DNA from 4 places in the Priestia sp. 179-F W1.4 NHS genome. Region 3 is predicted to be linked to each of the others. Evidence: riboswitches for the same ligand, from Rfam matches in the RefSeq annotation. Region 3 holds a riboswitch; each other region holds the start of a gene.
What was found. A riboswitch is a leader RNA that binds a small molecule or an ion and turns the genes downstream of it on or off. The one in region 3 is predicted to bind cyclic di-AMP.
Positions count from the first base shown of each region.

Region 1: another riboswitch for cyclic di-AMP. It lies ahead of ACH0CI_RS04320 (dicarboxylate/amino acid:cation symporter); the one in region 3 lies ahead of ACH0CI_RS05020 (potassium channel family protein).
Region 2: another riboswitch for cyclic di-AMP. It lies ahead of kdpF (K(+)-transporting ATPase subunit F); the one in region 3 lies ahead of ACH0CI_RS05020 (potassium channel family protein).
Region 4: another riboswitch for cyclic di-AMP. It lies ahead of ACH0CI_RS04035 (APC family permease); the one in region 3 lies ahead of ACH0CI_RS05020 (potassium channel family protein).

Region 1 is NZ_JBIQFF010000001.1:849,028-853,316, reverse strand. Features, by position in the region: gene ACH0CI_RS04325 (aspartate aminotransferase family protein) at 1-6, opposite strand, end outside; gene ACH0CI_RS04320 (dicarboxylate/amino acid:cation symporter) at 115-1,350, opposite strand; cyclic di-AMP (ydaO/yuaA leader) riboswitch at 1,531-1,685, opposite strand; gene ACH0CI_RS04315 (NAD(P)/FAD-dependent oxidoreductase) at 2,286-3,755, opposite strand; gene ACH0CI_RS04310 (ATP-binding protein) at 3,972-4,289, opposite strand, start outside.
Region 2 is NZ_JBIQFF010000001.1:1,651,955-1,656,243, forward strand. Features, by position in the region: cyclic di-AMP (ydaO/yuaA leader) riboswitch at 1-114, shown strand, start outside; gene ACH0CI_RS09030 (hypothetical protein) at 187-324, shown strand; cyclic di-AMP (ydaO/yuaA leader) riboswitch at 340-480, shown strand; gene kdpF (K(+)-transporting ATPase subunit F) at 778-858, shown strand; gene kdpA (potassium-transporting ATPase subunit KdpA) at 883-2,544, shown strand; gene kdpB (potassium-transporting ATPase subunit KdpB) at 2,566-4,289, shown strand, end outside.
Region 3 is NZ_JBIQFF010000001.1:981,355-985,643, forward strand. Features, by position in the region: gene ACH0CI_RS05010 (Lrp/AsnC family transcriptional regulator) at 1-402, opposite strand, end outside; gene ACH0CI_RS05015 (carboxymuconolactone decarboxylase family protein) at 523-981, shown strand; cyclic di-AMP (ydaO/yuaA leader) riboswitch at 1,097-1,241, shown strand; gene ACH0CI_RS05020 (potassium channel family protein) at 1,366-2,025, shown strand; gene ACH0CI_RS05025 (TrkH family potassium uptake protein) at 2,029-3,348, shown strand; gene ACH0CI_RS05030 (YjcZ family sporulation protein) at 3,676-3,756, shown strand; gene ACH0CI_RS05035 (YjcZ family sporulation protein) at 3,946-4,032, opposite strand; gene ACH0CI_RS05040 (tetratricopeptide repeat protein) at 4,206-4,289, shown strand, end outside.
Region 4 is NZ_JBIQFF010000001.1:793,746-798,034, forward strand. Features, by position in the region: gene ACH0CI_RS04025 (hypothetical protein) at 25-174, opposite strand; gene ACH0CI_RS04030 (N-acetylmuramoyl-L-alanine amidase) at 331-1,365, shown strand; cyclic di-AMP (ydaO/yuaA leader) riboswitch at 1,557-1,699, shown strand; gene ACH0CI_RS04035 (APC family permease) at 1,861-3,687, shown strand; gene ACH0CI_RS04040 (cation diffusion facilitator family transporter) at 3,797-4,289, shown strand, end outside.

The DNA of each region.
Region 1 (4,289 bases), 130 kb from region 3:
ATTCATTTCCGCACTCTCCTTTCAAACACACACTCTTATTAAACTGTATGCTGAAAAGAAGAGTTTCTTGCCAATAAAAAAAGCCCTAGCATATAGCTAGAGCTTTTACACATATTAAGCTGATTGCGTTACAGATTTATCGATACGCTTTGCTTCTGACTCAGCCACAATAACGGCACACGCAGCGTCTCCCGTAATATTTACAGATGTACGAAGCATGTCAAGCAAGCGATCAATTCCAATAATCAATCCGATACCTGCTACAGGCAGACCAACCGAACTCAATACCATTGCTAGCATAATGAGACCAACTCCAGGCACACCTGCTGTACCAATACTAGCAAGCACCGCTGTCAATACAACCGTCACAAGAGCACCCAGCGACAGGTCAACCCCGTATACTTGCGCAATAAAAATAGTCGCTACACCTTGCATAATTGCCGTTCCATCCATGTTAATAGTTGCACCTAATGGCTGAACAAAACTGCTGATAGACTCGGGGACACGAAGATTTTTTTGCGCCACATTCATTGAAATCGGAAGCGTTGCATTACTGCTTGATGTACTGAATCCAACTGTCATCGCAGGAGCAAAACCCTTAAAAAATTCAATAGGGTTACGTTTGGCCATAAGAGCGACTGATCCCCCATATGTTACGATTGAATGGATGAACAGCGCGAGCACGACTACAATCATGTATAGCCCCATCGCTTTAATTGCCTGCCAGCCTTGACTTCCAACCGCGGTTGCAAGAAGCCCAAATGTTCCGTACGGAGCAAACTTCATCACTAGATTCACAAGGTACATCATCAATTCATTTCCTTGCTCAAGTAAATTGTAAAGTCCTTTTGTTTTACTTCCAAGCATCGTGATACCAAAACCGATAAAGATAGAGAAAACAATAAGTTGAAGCATATTCCCTTCAGCCATCGCTTGAATTGGATTGACTGGAATCATATTTAAGAATGTCTCTCCAACCGGTGGTGCTTTTTCAGCTTCAAAAGAAGCGTTTTGTGTATCAAAAGATCCAAATGTACCCGGTTTAATTGCATACGCTAAAATTAAACCGATAATAATTGCAACGGTTGTTGTCACTAGGAAGTAGGAAACTGTTTTTGCCCCGATTCTTCCTAATTTTTTAGGATCTCCTAAACCTGCTACACCTAACGTGATAGAGAAAAACACAATTGGTACAACAAGCATTTTAATTAAGCTTAAGAAAATTTGGCCAAGCGGTGTAAACAAGTACTTGTCCAGCGGAGCAAAAGCACTTGGAGCAAAAGCATTGATTAACACTCCTACAATAGCACCAGCAATTAGCGCGATAATAATCTTTGTCGATAGCTTCATAGATTTACCTCCCGTAAATAAATTATATTAGAATGATTCTAACTACCATACTTATTTTACCATGCATTGAGGGCGATAACACTCAAAATATACAATATATTAAAAATTTTCAGATTAATAGTTTAGGAATATTTTTAGCTATACAAAAAACCATGAGAATATCATGGTTTCATAGACCTGTTATTCCCTCACTGAATGCTTACGGAGTTAGCTGTCGGATTCGGGTATGTGAGTTATCCTACTTGATTCATTCAAGATTCACCCCAAGTACATTACGCACAAATATGGGTCCTCCGTTCTCTTATAAAACAAAAGAGATTAAGCAAATAATTTTCTTTAATATTTTTGCATGATAATAATTGTTACTTTAATTAAAATTCATTTTATATGTTTCTATCAAGTTTTTATTCAAAAATAATGCATGATTTTATCGTAAAAAGTTGAGAATTGTTGTATTTTAAAATATTTACATCATATTTCAATAAACCAAAAACACCTATTTAACAAGACTTACAATCTAATGAATAAAAAATCAATTCAAAAAATAGTTTATAAAGTGAACTTTCTTCTCATTAATATCATTCATAAATATGTATAATTATTCCGATATCTATGTACTTTACTGCTTCCATAAATATTTTACTTATCAAAAAAATAACTCTTTCCAACTGTTGATTTTATCCCTGTACTGCTTGATATACACTCCCTAAAATTTCACTGACTTTATTGATGCGAAGAAATCGACATTATCAATTCCCCTTATTCTACTTAATTCTGCTCAAGATAGAAGTATAGATTTCCTACTATCTTTTAAAAAAGGAGCGGGTAATTATCATATAAAACTATCGGAGTTGGAACGGTACAAGTTCTTTACTTTTTACTTATTCCCTCTCGTTATTTAACCCATAAAAAAAGAGGCCGTGACGGCCCCTTTTTTATACAGTAACAGGTTCAGAACTTGCTTTACGATTCTTTAATTTTTCAACAATGTCACGAGCTACCCACACACCACACGCACTTGCCTGCGCGAGTCCTCGCGTAATACCAGCTCCGTCTCCTCCCACGTATAAACCGGAAATTTCAGTTTCAAACTTATCGTTTAACTTCGGGCGGGCGGAGTAAAATTTCGCTTCCACACCGTAAAACAGCGTATGTTCGGATGCTAACCCAGGCGTTACATGATCCAGTGCTTCTGTCATTTCAATTAAGCTTTTCATTGTATTGTATGGAAGCACTAAACCCAAATCACCAGGGACAGCTTCTTTTAACGTTGGTTCTAAAAAGCCTTCTTTAATTCGATTCGCTGTTGAACGGCGCCCCTTTAAAATATCTCCATACTTTTGAACAACTAAGCCTCCGTTTGACAGCATATTAGCTAATCTTGATACTTCGTGCGCATATTCGTTCGGCTGATCAAATGGATCCGAAAATTTATGAGAAACAAGCAGCGCAAAGTTCGTATTTTGACTTCCAAGCTTCGGATCTTTGTATGCGTGTCCATTTGCTAACATAATCCCTGAATGATTCTCTACTACCACATGCCCTGAAGGATTGCTGCAGAACGTTCTGACTCTTGTACCTACAGACGTATTGTAAATAAATTTCCCTTCGTACAAGTGCTTGTTGATTTCTTCCATAACAACGTTAGATGTTTCTACTCGAACACCGATGTCTACTTGATTGTTAATCATTTTCAAACGGCGTTTTTTTAGTAAGTCGCTCATCCACTTCGAGCCGTCTCGACCTGGTGAAACCACGACTTTATCAGCCGTAATTCTATCACCATTCTTCAATTCAATACCGCGCACGATATGCTGACCATCTTCTTTGTCTGTTATTAAATCAGCTACTTCCGTTTTATACTGCATATCAATTTTTTCTTTTAAGTATTCATAAATGCTTTTTAAAATTTCTAAATTTTGCTCTGTTCCTAAATGACGCACTTGGGCACGCAATAGCTTTAATCCTGCTGCGTATCCGCGTTTTTCAATTTCACGAACTTTATCAGTTAACGGATCCGTAATCGTATCGGTTGCTCCGTGTTTTAAATTAATTTCATCCACGTATTTAATTAAATCTACCACCTGTGATTCAGACAGATAATCCGTCATCCAGCCTCCAAATTCACTGGTGATATTAAACTTCCCATCTGAATATGCGCCGGCTCCACCGAAACCATTTGTGATAGAACAAGCAGGCAAACAGCCAGCAAACTCTTTTCTGCCAACTGCAGGCGGACATTTTTCAATTTTTTTCTGAAGAATCGGACAATTACGTCGATAGATATCGTGTCCTTTATCGATTAATAAAATAGTTGCTTCCGGTAATTTTAACGTTAGCTCATAGCAAGTAAAAATTCCAGCGGGTCCTGCCCCTACCACAATAACATCATAATTTGAGTTCATTGTACATTCTCCCATCATCTTTTTTCTTTGGGTAAAAGATAAAAGTTATTGACCGAATTTTCTTTTTTATTATCATTCGGTTATTTTCTAGCCATTTGATAATATATCAAAAACAAACCCTTTAGTCAACAATATACACGAACATTAAAATAAAAAAATAAAAAAACATTCGTTTTTATTTCAACCAAATAAAAACCAGCGAACGAATAGCAAGCGCTACGAAATGTTCACTGGTTCTTTAATATACGGAAGAGCAATTTCTACTTTTGTTCCTACTCCTACTTTACTCGCAAATGAAATATGCCCTTGATGCTGTTCGATTATTCGGTAGCTAATCATTAATCCTAGCCCAGTTCCTGTTTGTTTGGTGGAATAAAATGGTTCACCTAGCCGAGCTAAAGATTGCTCATCAATTCCACATCCTTCATCCTCGATAATGACCATGCCGTATTCATTTCTTTTCTCAACGGTAACTTTAACTGTACCTTTGCTCATTGACTCAAGCGCATTTTGAATTAAATTAATAAAAACTTG
Region 2 (4,289 bases), 670 kb from region 3:
GAGAAGGAAAGAGCGGAGGACCCAATTATCAGGGGTGAATCTCTTAATTGAGTAGGGTTACTTTCTTGACCCGAACCCGTCAGCTAACTTCGTAAGCGTTAAGAGAGAGGATGGTGTAATCGTGGTCGTTTTCTATAACAGCGGATAGTACGCTCCTTTCAAAATATAGGTGAAAGGAGCGTCAGGATGCATTTATCTAAGCAAATGATTCAAATGATTGAATATCGGGCCATGTGCGATCAGCAATCTTTTGATCTAGCAAACCGCTATTTGTCTACGTTAGCTAATCAAAGTTTTAAACGCAGCAGTAAAAGTCAGCATTAAGTCTAAAAATTAAATAACAAATATACGCTTAATCAATTATGAGCGGGGGACCCAATATTTTGTACGTATGTACTAGGGGTGAATCTCTTAACTGAGTAGGGTTACTTCCATAACCCGAATCCGACAGCTAACTCCGTAAGCGTTTTGGGAGTAAAAAATTCGTGTGAATCACGGCTTATTTGTCGTGCATTAAACCGCGGAAGAGAACTCTCTTCTGCGGTTTTTTAGTGGGAAAAATCAGCATCACGTCTCACGGTTAGCTTTTTTGGACGTGATGCTTTATGAAAAGAAACCGTCACTAAACTTAGAAGCTATCATTTTTGTCAGGAAACAGTTAGGAGGGAGCAACTTGGATATGATCATGCTTGGAACGCTTGTCATATTAACAGCTGCTATGTACGGAATTATTTGCTGGTCGTCTCATGTAGTAGACGAAAGAGAGGAGAAGTGAACATGTCGTTCATTTTGTTAGGTATTTCAGTTCTCGTTTTAATTTATTTAGTATATGTACTGTTAAATCCAGAACAATTTTAATAAGCGGAGGAATAAAACGTGGGGATTTTTCTACTATCAGTTGCGCTGCTGCTTGTTTTTGTAGCGCTTATTGCAAAGCCCGTAGGTATTTATATAGCGAATGTGTTTTCAAACGACAAAAACACTAGCTTGGTAGGAAAGATAGAAACAGTTATGTTTAAAGCAGCAGGAATTAAAGGGCATAATCAGACGTGGAAGCAATATGCATTGGCTCTTGTGTTAACAAATACGTTTATGATTTTTGTAGTGTATCTTATCTTCCGGTTTCAAGAGGTACTGCCGCTTAACCCAAGCCACATTAAAGGAATGGATCCGGCTCTTGCTTTTAACACGGCCATTAGTTTTATGACAAATACGAACTTGCAGCACTACAGCGGCGAATCAGGTTTGTCCTATTTCTCGCAGATGGCAGCCGTTGTATTTATGATGTTTGCAGCACCAGCAACGGCACTTGCAGTAGCAATCGCTTTTATTCGCGGGCTAGCAGGGAAGGAAATGGGAAACTTTTTTGTTGACTTTGTAAAATCAATTACGCGTATTTTACTTCCTATCGCTTTTATAACAGGCATTTTATTTGCGTTTTTAGGTGTCCCTCAAACGTTAAGCGGGACTGTGACTGCCCATACATTAGAAGGAGCAACGCAGCAAATAGCAAGGGGACCAGTTGCTTCTTTTCTTTCAATCAAAGAGCTAGGCAACAACGGAGGGGGATTTTTTGGTGTCAATTCAGCTCATCCATTTGAAAATCCTAATGCGTGGAGCAATGTATTACAAATCGTCCTTATGCTGTTATTGCCAACAGCCCTTCCTTTTACGTACGGAAAAATGATCGGACAGCGTAAACAAGGCCGCATCTTGTTTGTAGCGATGAGTATGCTGTTTATCGTTATTTTAAGCACAGCGTTTGTAACAGAGTGGGGAGGCAATCCAAGACTTGGTGCTTTTCATCTAAATGAAGCGAGCGGTTATATGGAAGGGAAAGAAGTCCGTTTTGGTGTCGGCATGTCGACGCTTTACGCCATCGTGACGACAGCAAGTGAAACAGGTGCAGTCAACACCATGCACGATACCCTGACGCCTCTTACCGGGTTATTAACGCTTGGAAATATGATGTTAAATACCGTATTTGGCGGTGTCGGAGCAGGATTTATGAATGTTATGATGTACGTCATCATTGCTGTATTTTTATCAGGTTTAATGGTTGGAAGAACACCAGAATACGTAGGTAAAAAAATTGAAGGAAAAGAAATGAAACTCATTGCCGTGACGCTTATTTTGCAACCGCTGCTAATTTTAGGAGGAACAGCTGTAGCACTTACCACTCATTTAGGAATAGAAGGTATATCAAACCCTGGCTTTCACGGCTTAAGTCAGGCATTGTATGAATTTACGTCGTCAGCAGCAAACAATGGATCCGGCTTTGAAGGACTCGGTGATGCAACGCCGTTTTGGAACATTTCAACGGGAATTGTTATGTATATTGGACGCTACTTCGGACTAATTACGATGCTGGCGGTATCGAGCTCACTAGCATCCAAGCAGCTTGTTCCCGAAACACCTGGGACATTTAAAACAGATACGTCTTTATTTAGCGGCATTTTAATTGGAACTACCGTTATTGTAGGAGCACTTACGTTTTTCCCAGTGCTTGTGCTTGGGCCGGTTGCTGAGTATTTAACACTGTAATCAAGAAAGCGGAGGATCATAATGAATAAACGGAATTTTGCAAATAATATTGAATTGGATCGCAACAGTCATATTCAAGGTTCTGTAGATAAACAAGCTTCATCGATTTTTATTCAATCAGTAAAGCAGGCGTTTATCAAGCTCAGCCCAAGAACGATGATAAAAAACCCTATCATGTTCGTAGTAGAAATCGGGTTTATAATTACGCTTTTTTTAGCCGTTGTTCCGGACCTTTTCGGAGAAAGTACAGTAAGCACAGGGTTTAATGTTGCCGTATCTCTCGTGTTATTTTTTACAATTGTTTTTGCTAATTTTGCAGAAGCATTAGCAGAAGGACGAGGAAAAGCACAGGCAAACTCATTAAAGAAATCTAAAGGCGATATTACAGCTAATCAGCTTCAAAACGGGCAAATGATACAAGTTCCGGCATCGCAACTAAAAAAAGGAGACATCGTCGTCGTTTCACAAGGCGAAATGATTCCTGGAGATGGAGAAATCATTAAAGGACTGGCGTCTGTTGATGAATCGGCTATTACGGGTGAATCGGCACCTGTTATGAAAGAAGCAGGCGGGGACTTTAACTCTGTAACGGGAGGTACAAGAGTTGTCAGTGATGAAATTACAATTAAAATTACGTGTGAGCAAGGTGAATCGTTTTTAGATAAAATGATTTCGCTTGTTGAAGGAGCAGAGCGTCAAAAAACGCCAAATGAAATTGCGCTAAATACGGTTTTGACAAGTCTGACGATTATTTTCTTACTAGTAGTTGTGACGCTTCCTGTTTTCACAAACTACCTGCACTTTCAGCTCGACACGGCTATTTTAATTTCACTGCTCGTCTGTCTCATTCCGACAACAATTGGAGGCTTATTATCGGCCATTGGAATTGCTGGGATGGACCGAGTAACGCAGTTTAACGTGATTGCCATGTCAGGAAAAGCAGTAGAAGCAGCTGGTGACATCAATACAATTATTTTAGATAAAACCGGCACCATTACGTTTGGAAACCGAATGGCTCATCAATTAACGACTATAGAAGGCATAGACGAACGTGAACTGTACAAATGGGCGTTTGTTTCTTCTCTTTACGACGAAACACCAGAAGGACGCTCAGTGGTTGATTTTATCCAAACTCGCATGGGAGTAGAAGATCTTAGAAAAACCGAAGGAACGTTTGTTGAATTTAAAGCTGAAACGCGAATGAGCGGCATTGACTTACAGAATGTGTCTGTACGAAAAGGGGCAGTGGACGCCGTCACGGCATGGGTAGAGTCAAATTGCGGAAAGGTTCCCTCTGATTTACAGCAAAAAGCAAACGAAATTGCAGGAGCTGGTGGCACGCCGCTTGCCGTCGCCGCTGATAATAAAATTTACGGTTTGATTTATTTAAAAGACACGGTAAAACCAGGAATGAAAGAACGCTTTGATGAACTTCGTAAAATGGGTATTAAAACAGTCATGTGTACAGGAGATAATCCGTTAACCGCAGCAACCATTGCAAAAGAAGCGGGAGTAGATGAATTTATTGCGGAATGCAAGCCAGAAGACAAGATTCAAGTTATTAAATACGAACAGCAGCAAGGCAAGCTAGTTGCGATGACAGGTGACGGGACAAACGATGCCCCTGCACTTGCTCAAGCTGACGTTGGTCTAGCGATGAACAGCGGAACTTCAGCTGCTAAAGAAGCAGCAAATATGGTGGATTTAGATTCTGACCCTACTAAAATTATTGAAGTCGTTTCAAT
Region 3 (4,289 bases):
AAGGGCGATGTGTGAAATCGTTTTGGCATAAGGTGTAATTTCGTTAATAAATTGCTCGAGTACGTGCAGGTGAGGAAGCTGAAGCTTTGTAATGAAGCAAGCCTGTCCGGCGATGCGTTCACAGAATAAAGCATAGGGATACTGAGAAATAAATCTTTTAAAACGCTCGTGCTCTCCGTTTTTCATGGTTACTTCAATAAAACACGAGACGGGCAACTGCAGCTTTTCATAATCAATATCGATTGTATATCCTTTTATAATACCAAAGCTCTCTAGCTGTCTTACTCGCTCTGCCACTGAAGGAGGAGACAGGCTAATTTGTTTTCCTAGCTCTCTTAAGGAAAGACGGCTGTTTTGCTGCAGTGCCTGCAAAATCGATAAATCAATTTCATCAATTTTCAATTGAAAACCTTCTTTCATATTAATGTTTCATTTGATTAGTAATAGCAGATAATATGTTTTATTTGTTATCTGAAATCTCCATTTTTTTTACTATAATAATTAAAAAGGAGTGAGTGAAAAATGGCAAGAGTTTTGTTAACAAACGAAGAGGGAACAAATTTTGAAAAAGCACTGAATTTAATTCCAGATGTAAAAAGGTTGTATGATGAGCTATACGACAAGCTTTGGAACAGTGATATAGTAAAAAGAGAGACTAAGGAAAAAATCAGGCTTTATCTAGCAGGTGTTAACGGCTGTGAGACGTGTATGAGCATGTCATATGTAGGCGATAAGACGCTTAATCAAAAAGTGTTAAGAGAAAAAGAGCTGGAAGAAAAAGATCGACTGCTGTTTCGATTTATAGATGTATACCGAGTGCGTCCAAGGGATTTGACGGATGCTGATATGGATCAATTAAAGAAATTTTACAGTGATACGCAGCTATTAGAGCTTTTGGCTGTTATTAATTTGTTTGATCAATTTCACAAACTGATTGTCAGTTTAGATTTATATGATTTTTGCAGTTTGCAGCGCAAGTGATGTCTTCCCTAAAAATATCTTGACAGACAAAATCCACAGGAGTAAGATAGCTTTCGTGAAGTGAAACGTATCATGAATCGAGTCGATTATTCTAAAAAATAGATCATAGACATTTGAATAAAAATCGCTTAATCCATTACGGAGCGGAGGACCCATTATTTACGCACATATTGTGCTCCGGGGTGAATCCTTAAAAAGGTAGGGTTACTCTTAAAACCCGAACCCGACAGCTAACTTCGCAAGCGTTTTGAGGGGGAAGAGTGTGAAAAAACACAGGAGCCTTCCTGTGTTTTTTTGCGCTTTTTTTAAGAAAAACATGTAATTTTTTAGAAAAAGTATAAGCTAAGAGAACACACAGCAGTTGAAGAAAGGAATAAATACATTATGAAAAAACAGTTTGCTGTATTGGGATTAGGTCGTTTTGGAGGCAGTTTGGTTGAAGAGTTTGCTAATTTGGATGTGGATGTGCTCGCTATTGACCGCAATCAGGAGGTAGTAAAGAAATATAGCAACTCAGCTACATATGTCGTGCAAGCGAACGCAATTGATGAAGCTAGCTTAAAAGGGCTAGGCATTCGTAACGTTGATCATGCTCTTATTTCGTTTGGAGACGATATTGAAGCAAGCGTGCTTGCAACGATGCTTTTAAAAGATATGGGCGTTAAGCAAGTATGGGTAAAAGCGGTGAATATGTATCATCAAAAAGTGCTGGAGAAAATAGGAGCGGACAAAGTCATTCATCCTGAGCGCGATATTGCGAAGCGGATTGCTCATCACGTGGTGTCAGAAAAGATCATTGATTACATTGAACTGTCAAAGGATTATAGTATTGTCGAAATTGTCGCTTCTAAAAAGCTTCATAATAAAACGCTGTTTGATTTGAACATTCGTGCCAAGTACGGCTGCAATATTATCGGCTTTCAGCGAAAAGACGGGGAAATGGTGATTTCGCCTACCGCGCATGAAATAATTGAACAAGGAGATATGCTGATTGTTATCGGACATAATCGCGATTTGAACCGTTTTGAAGAAGAAGGAGTTTAACTCATGAAAAAACAAATCATTAAACTCACTCCTCCGCAGCTGCTTGTCTCCATTTTTGGCGGAGGAATTATTATTGGTGCTCTTCTATTGATGATGCCTTTTTCTACTACTGAGCCAATCCGGTGGGTAGACGCCCTTTTTACATCTACTTCCGCTATGACAGTGACCGGCTTAGCCGTCGTAGATACAGGTACGCGTTTTACCGTCATCGGTCAAACGATTATTATGCTGTTAATTCAAATAGGCGGTCTCGGCATTATGTCATTTGCCGTGCTGATTTTTATGATGCTAGGTAAAAAAATTGGATTTAAAGAGCGTATGCTCGTTCAGCAGGCATTAAATCAGACGAGCGTCGGTGGAGTTGTGCTGCTAGTTAAAAGGTTGTTCATCTTTTCATTTTTAATTGAGTTTGTTGCACTGCTCTTTTTAGCGATACGCTGGGTTCCGGAATTCGGATGGTCTAAGGGGCTGTTCTTTAGCTTGTTTCATTCGATTTCGGCTTTTAATAACGCAGGGTTCGGACTACTGTCTGATAACTTAGTTCAGTATGTAGGAGATCCTATTATTAACATCACGATTTCTTTTCTCTTTATTATTGGTGGGTTAGGGTTTACCGTCCTTGCTGATATGTGGGTGAAAAAATCGTATAAAAAACTAACGCTGCATTCAAAAATTATGATTATCAGCACGTTCGCCATTAACGTGATTGCCATGCTTTTTATTTTTTTCTTAGAGTACGGCAATTCGCATACGCTCGGAAATTTATCATTAGGAGACAAAGTATGGGCTTCTTATTTTCAAGCGGTAACAACAAGAACCGCTGGCTTTAATACAATTGATTTAGCTCATTTGCATGACGCAACGGTGTTTTTAATGGTTTTATTGATGTTCATTGGTGCAGGGAGTGCGTCAACAGGAGGGGGTATCAAACTCACGACGTTTGTGGTGATTGTCTTTTCTGTATGGGCATTTTTACGAAGCAGGGAAGATATTGTGCTGCTAAAGAGACGACTTCTTCCTCTTCATGTGTTTAAGGCACTAGCCATTACGATGATTTCAATTATGTTTGTGTTTGGGGCCATCTTCCTATTAAATATTTCGGAAAACCTGCCGTTTGTAAAAATTATGTTTGAAGTTGTTTCTGCGTTTGGAACAGTAGGTTTATCGATGGGAGCGACTCCTGCACTTTCGTACTTTGGACGCGTGATTATTATCTTTATCATGTTTTTAGGAAAAGTGGGGCCATTAACGCTTGCGTTTTCATTATCTAAGCAAAAGCGTGAAGCCGTTCGCTATCCAAACGAAGATATAATGCTAGGATAGAAAAATCGCCTTCGATGAGGCGATTTTTTTATATTATTTATACGTTCAAGACATATAAGAGGTTACGCACAAAACAGTTGCGATGAATAAAAAGAAGGCAAAAACAAGAACAATGGGCAATTTGGAATGTCGGCGCATTAAAGCCCCTCCTTTTTTATAGTAAAAAAATCTCCTACTATATATAACGAAAGAAACAAAAATATGATTCACTTTTTTTGGCGAAATTTGAAGGTTTTTCTCATTGGAAAAATCCGCACCCCTGTCCTAAACATTTTGCCAAGCTGTTGCATACACTAAAAGCAGATAACAGGAAGTGAGGGATGGTACGTGGGAAAACAAAATTTTGCGTTAATCGTTGTGTTATTTGTTTTACTTGTTATTGTAGGTGCGTCTGGCTTTCGCTTTTAAACGTTAACTTTATTTGCGCATAGCCCCCGTCAAAAAGGGCATACTAGGCGGAAGTAAAAACCAAAAATTTCTTCAATATTGCCGAACAATGAGTTCCTCTACTCATTCATCTAATCGGTATGTAGCCATGCGAAAGCATGGTTTTTTTTGAAATAGGAGAGGATGAATGATGTTCATCCTCTCTAGAAATTAGTAGTAGCAAGAACACCCTACGATTACTAATAGGATAAATAAAACAACGATAAATGAAAAACCAAAACCGCCTTTTGCGCCCATATGTGTAACCTCCTTTAATAAAAGTCTCTATATCCTATGTACTAATTGGGTTAAGTGATTGAGAAATTTGCCTATTTTTTAATGGTAACGTTTTTTGTGAAGAATGGAGAACACTTACTTTTTTCATTTACGCAGAAATCCTTTATGATAAAGAGGAAAAGGAGGGCAAACAGGTGGGAATACATGCACAATACGTCATGAATCAGCTAGAAGAGGGAAAGTGGAAAGAGATCAAGCGCGAAATTCAACAAGAAATG
Region 4 (4,289 bases), 190 kb from region 3:
AGGATGAACGTAGATTTCATCTATTTAGTTGCTTCTAGCAGTTGATTGGAGGGACTCATGCGGGAAAAGCGGAATAGGTGAGACTCCGCAGTAGCGCACGCGACGAGGAGGCTCACCAGCCTCCCGCGGAAAGCGAAGCCTTGCACGGAATTCACCAGCGATGTAACGAGCCATCCATACTAGCGCATTTATCCCATTTGTTCGTTTTTAGGTTGAAGTGATTTCGTTATGTCTCAATCTCCTTTTTTAGTAATTTTTCACTAAGTAGGCTAGTATACGTAGCACTTTTTTCCCTCATGCATATGTTAGCAATAAGGAGGGACAAGTAATATGAAAAAAATCTATCTTGATGCAGGGCATGGTGGGGCAGATGCAGGAGCAGTTGGAGCGAATGGACTGTATGAAAAAAACTTAGTGTTAAAAATTCAACAATATTTAATAAGCTATTTAAATAGCACTTACAGTGACTTTACGATTAAAACCACCCGTACCACAGATACTTTTTTATCGTTATCTCAGCGCGCTTCTCAAGCTAATTCGTGGGGAGCAGATGCATTTATGTCTATTCACGTAAATGCCGGTGGAGGAACAGGATACGAAGATTATGTTTATAGAAGCGCTAGCAATGCTAGTAAAACGTTTCAATCGATTGTGCACGGGCAAGTACAGCCAACGCTGCTGTCGTATAATCATCCGAATCGTGGACGAAAATCGGCCAATTATGCGGTGCTTCGCTTAACAAATATGCCTGCAGTACTAACTGAAATAGCTTTTATTGATAGGAGCGCCGATGCAGCACTTCTTCAAAATGAAGCTTTTTTAAAAAGCATGGGTGAATCGTATGCAAAAGGAATTGCCGTATATTTAAATTTACCTCGTCGTGCAGTTCCAAACCCAAATCCAACACCAACACCAAATCCATCACCTTCTGAACCAGGTGAAAAAACGTATACAATTAAGCAAGGAGATACGCTGTACAGTATTGCACAGAAGTACGGCATAACAGTACAAGCGCTTCAAGAAGCAAATACAGGGCTTTCTGATCCTTTAACACTACAGGTTGGAAAAACAATTGTTATTCCTTCAGGAACTTCACCAACACCTACTCCAACACCACCTTCTGAACAATATCCACTTCCCAATGGAATTTTAAAACAAGGCGATTCTGGAGAAGCAGTGAAACAGATTCAAAGAGCATTAAACGCGGTTAATTTTAAAGTAGGGTCAGTAGACGGAATATATGGAGTACAAACGAAAGATGCAGTCAGACGTTTTCAGCTTGTGTATTTTCCTTATGATGTAGATGGCATTTATGGTCCTCAAACGAAAAACAAGCTAGCAGCCGTTTTAAAAGCAAAAAGTTAAAGAAAGCAGGTCTTCTGTAAGCAGGCAGAAGGCCTTTTGTTTTCCCCTTAAAAGCGCCTTAAGCACTATTTTACCGTTTACGTAAAATAATGCTTTACAAACCATTTGTACGGGAGTATATTATCTAAGAACAAAGGATAGTTATGAAAGAAACATGTTATCGATCATACTCTTTAACCGAAAATTATATTGACCTGTTATCGCTTAATTCGTCAGAAGTGGGGGACCCAAATTTGTGCATTGTCACTTGGGGTGAATCCTTTTTTTAAAAGGTAGGGCTACTCTCATAGCCCGAATCCGACAGCTAACCCCATAAGCGTTTTGGAGAGGAGGTTTAAGCTGTGTAAAAACGCTGAGAACCCTTAGTGTTTTTTTGTGCGCTTTTTTAACATAAAAAGGTATTTTTTAGGGATAATATCACTTATTCATGAACTTGTAACGGAGCTTAGCAACGAACAGTGAATACTAGCTAAGCAATCATCGGAGGGAAATTACGTGAACTATTCAGTTCTCAAGAGATTATTGATTGGAAAGCCGCTCAAAACAAAAGAGTTAGGCGATCAAAAGCTTAGTAAGCTTAAAGCGCTGGCTATTTTATCATCAGATGCCTTATCTTCAGTGGCTTATGGAACAGAACAGATTTTGATTGTCCTTGCAACAGTGGGTGTGCTTGCCTATTGGTATTCGATTCCAATTGCGATTGGGGTATTGGTGCTGCTGACGGCTTTAATTCTTTCATATCGTCAAATTATTTATGCGTATCCGCAAGGCGGAGGAGCTTATATTGTTTCGAAAACCAATTTAGGAGAAAATCCTGGACTTATCGCTGGGGGATCACTGTTAGTAGATTATATTTTAACAGTTGCCGTGAGTGTTTCAGCAGGAACCGATGCTTTAACTTCGGCTTTTCCAACGCTGCATCACTATAACGTAGTAATTGCGTGTTTGCTGGTGATTTTTATTACGGTTTTAAATTTACGAGGTGTAACAGAATCCGCTTCTGTCTTAGCTTATCCGGTTTATTTATTTGTGATTGCTCTTATTTTGCTAATAGCGGTGGGCTTCTTCAAAATAGTGACAGGTCAAGTTTCACCTGAGCTTCATACATCTCTCGGTACCGTAGTGCCAGGTATTAGTTTGTTTTTATTATTAAAAGCTTTTTCATCAGGCTGTTCGGCATTGACTGGTGTCGAAGCTATTTCGAATGCAGTGCCTAACTTTAAAGATCCAGGTGCAAAAAATGCTGTTCATACATTAATGCTGATGGGCGGTATTTTAGCCGTTTTATTTTCTGGCATCACGTTTTTAGCTTATTGGCTTGGCATTTCTCCAAAAGCAGATGAAACGGTTGTATCACAAATTGCATCGAGTGTATTTGGACGAAATGGATTTTATTATTTTATTCAAGGTACCACAGCTCTGATTTTAGTACTAGCGGCGAATACAGGTTTTTCAGCTTTCCCTTTGCTTGCCGTAAACTTATCGTCTGATAAATACATGCCAAGAATGTTTCAAATTCGCGGCGATCGACTAGGCTATTCAAATGGAATTGTGACTCTGGGAATTGCTTCTATTGTCTTACTTGTCGCTTTTAAAGGAGCGACGGAACAATTAATTCCTCTTTATGCAGTTGGAGTGTTTATTCCATTTACGCTTTCTCAAACAGGCATGATTGTCAAATGGCTTAGAGAAAAGCCGGCCGGCTGGCAAGGAAAGCTAACCATTAACTTAATTGGTGCCCTCATTACCTTAACGGTGCTAATCATTTTGTTTACAACGAAGTTTTCACAAGTATGGTCCGTGCTTGTTTTCTTACCGGTTATCGTTTATATTTTTCATCGCATTCATACGCATTATGAAGCGGTAGGAGAGCAGCTTCGTATTAAGCAAGGAGAAAAGATTGGAAAGCTTGAAGGAAGTGTGGTCATTGTTCCTGTAGCAGGAATGACAAAGGTAGTGGAAAATTCATTGAACTATGCAAGAACGATTGGTGATACCGTTATTGCGGTGCACGTTGCTTTTGACCGAGAAAGCGAAAAGAGAATGGAAGAGAAGTGGGAAAAGTGGCAGCCTGATATTCGTATTGTTACGTTTCACTCTCAATACCGCAGTCTTGTGCGTCCGCTGTTTCGATTCATCGATATGGCTGAAGAAAAAGCCCGGGAAAATAATATGGCTATTACGGTTGTTATTCCGCAGTTCATCACGAAAAAAAGCTGGCAAAACATCCTTCATAATCAGTCCAGTCTGCTGTTAAAAGCACATTTGCTTTACCGTAAAAACGTAATCGTTACAACGGTACCTTATCGTTTTAAAAAATAATGAAACATGACTAAAAACCTCCAACTTATATGTTGGAGGTTTTTAATTTTTAAATTCACATACACTAACCATAATTGAATCTCATCAAAGGCACAAACGGAGGGATTGCATGAGTGAATTAATTAAGTTATTGCGAAAAGGAAATAAATCGGCCATGATGGCCGCTATAGTTAATACCATTATATCCATTATTAAAGGGATTGCTTTTGCTTTAACGGGAAATGTAGCGATGTTTGCTGAAACGATGCACAGCTTAGGAGACGCAGCAAATCAGTTCTTTGTTTTTATAGGTTCAGCATTAAGCAAAAAAGCTCCGACCAAACGATTTCCAAACGGATTTGGACGATTGGTTAATCTCGTTTTATTAGGGGCGGTTCTTGTAGTAGGAATTATGGCATTTGAAACGATTAAAGAAGGGTATCATCATATTCTTCATCCGACGAAGTCTTCAGGCTTTATTTTAAATATTGCAGTACTTGGCATCTCGGTATTACTTGAGATGTTTGTCCTCTTTAAGGCAATGAAAGAAATTTTGCACGATGTCGGAATGAATACTGCAGAGGTCAATGTTTTTACGCAAAGCTTTGTTCATCTAAAGAAAG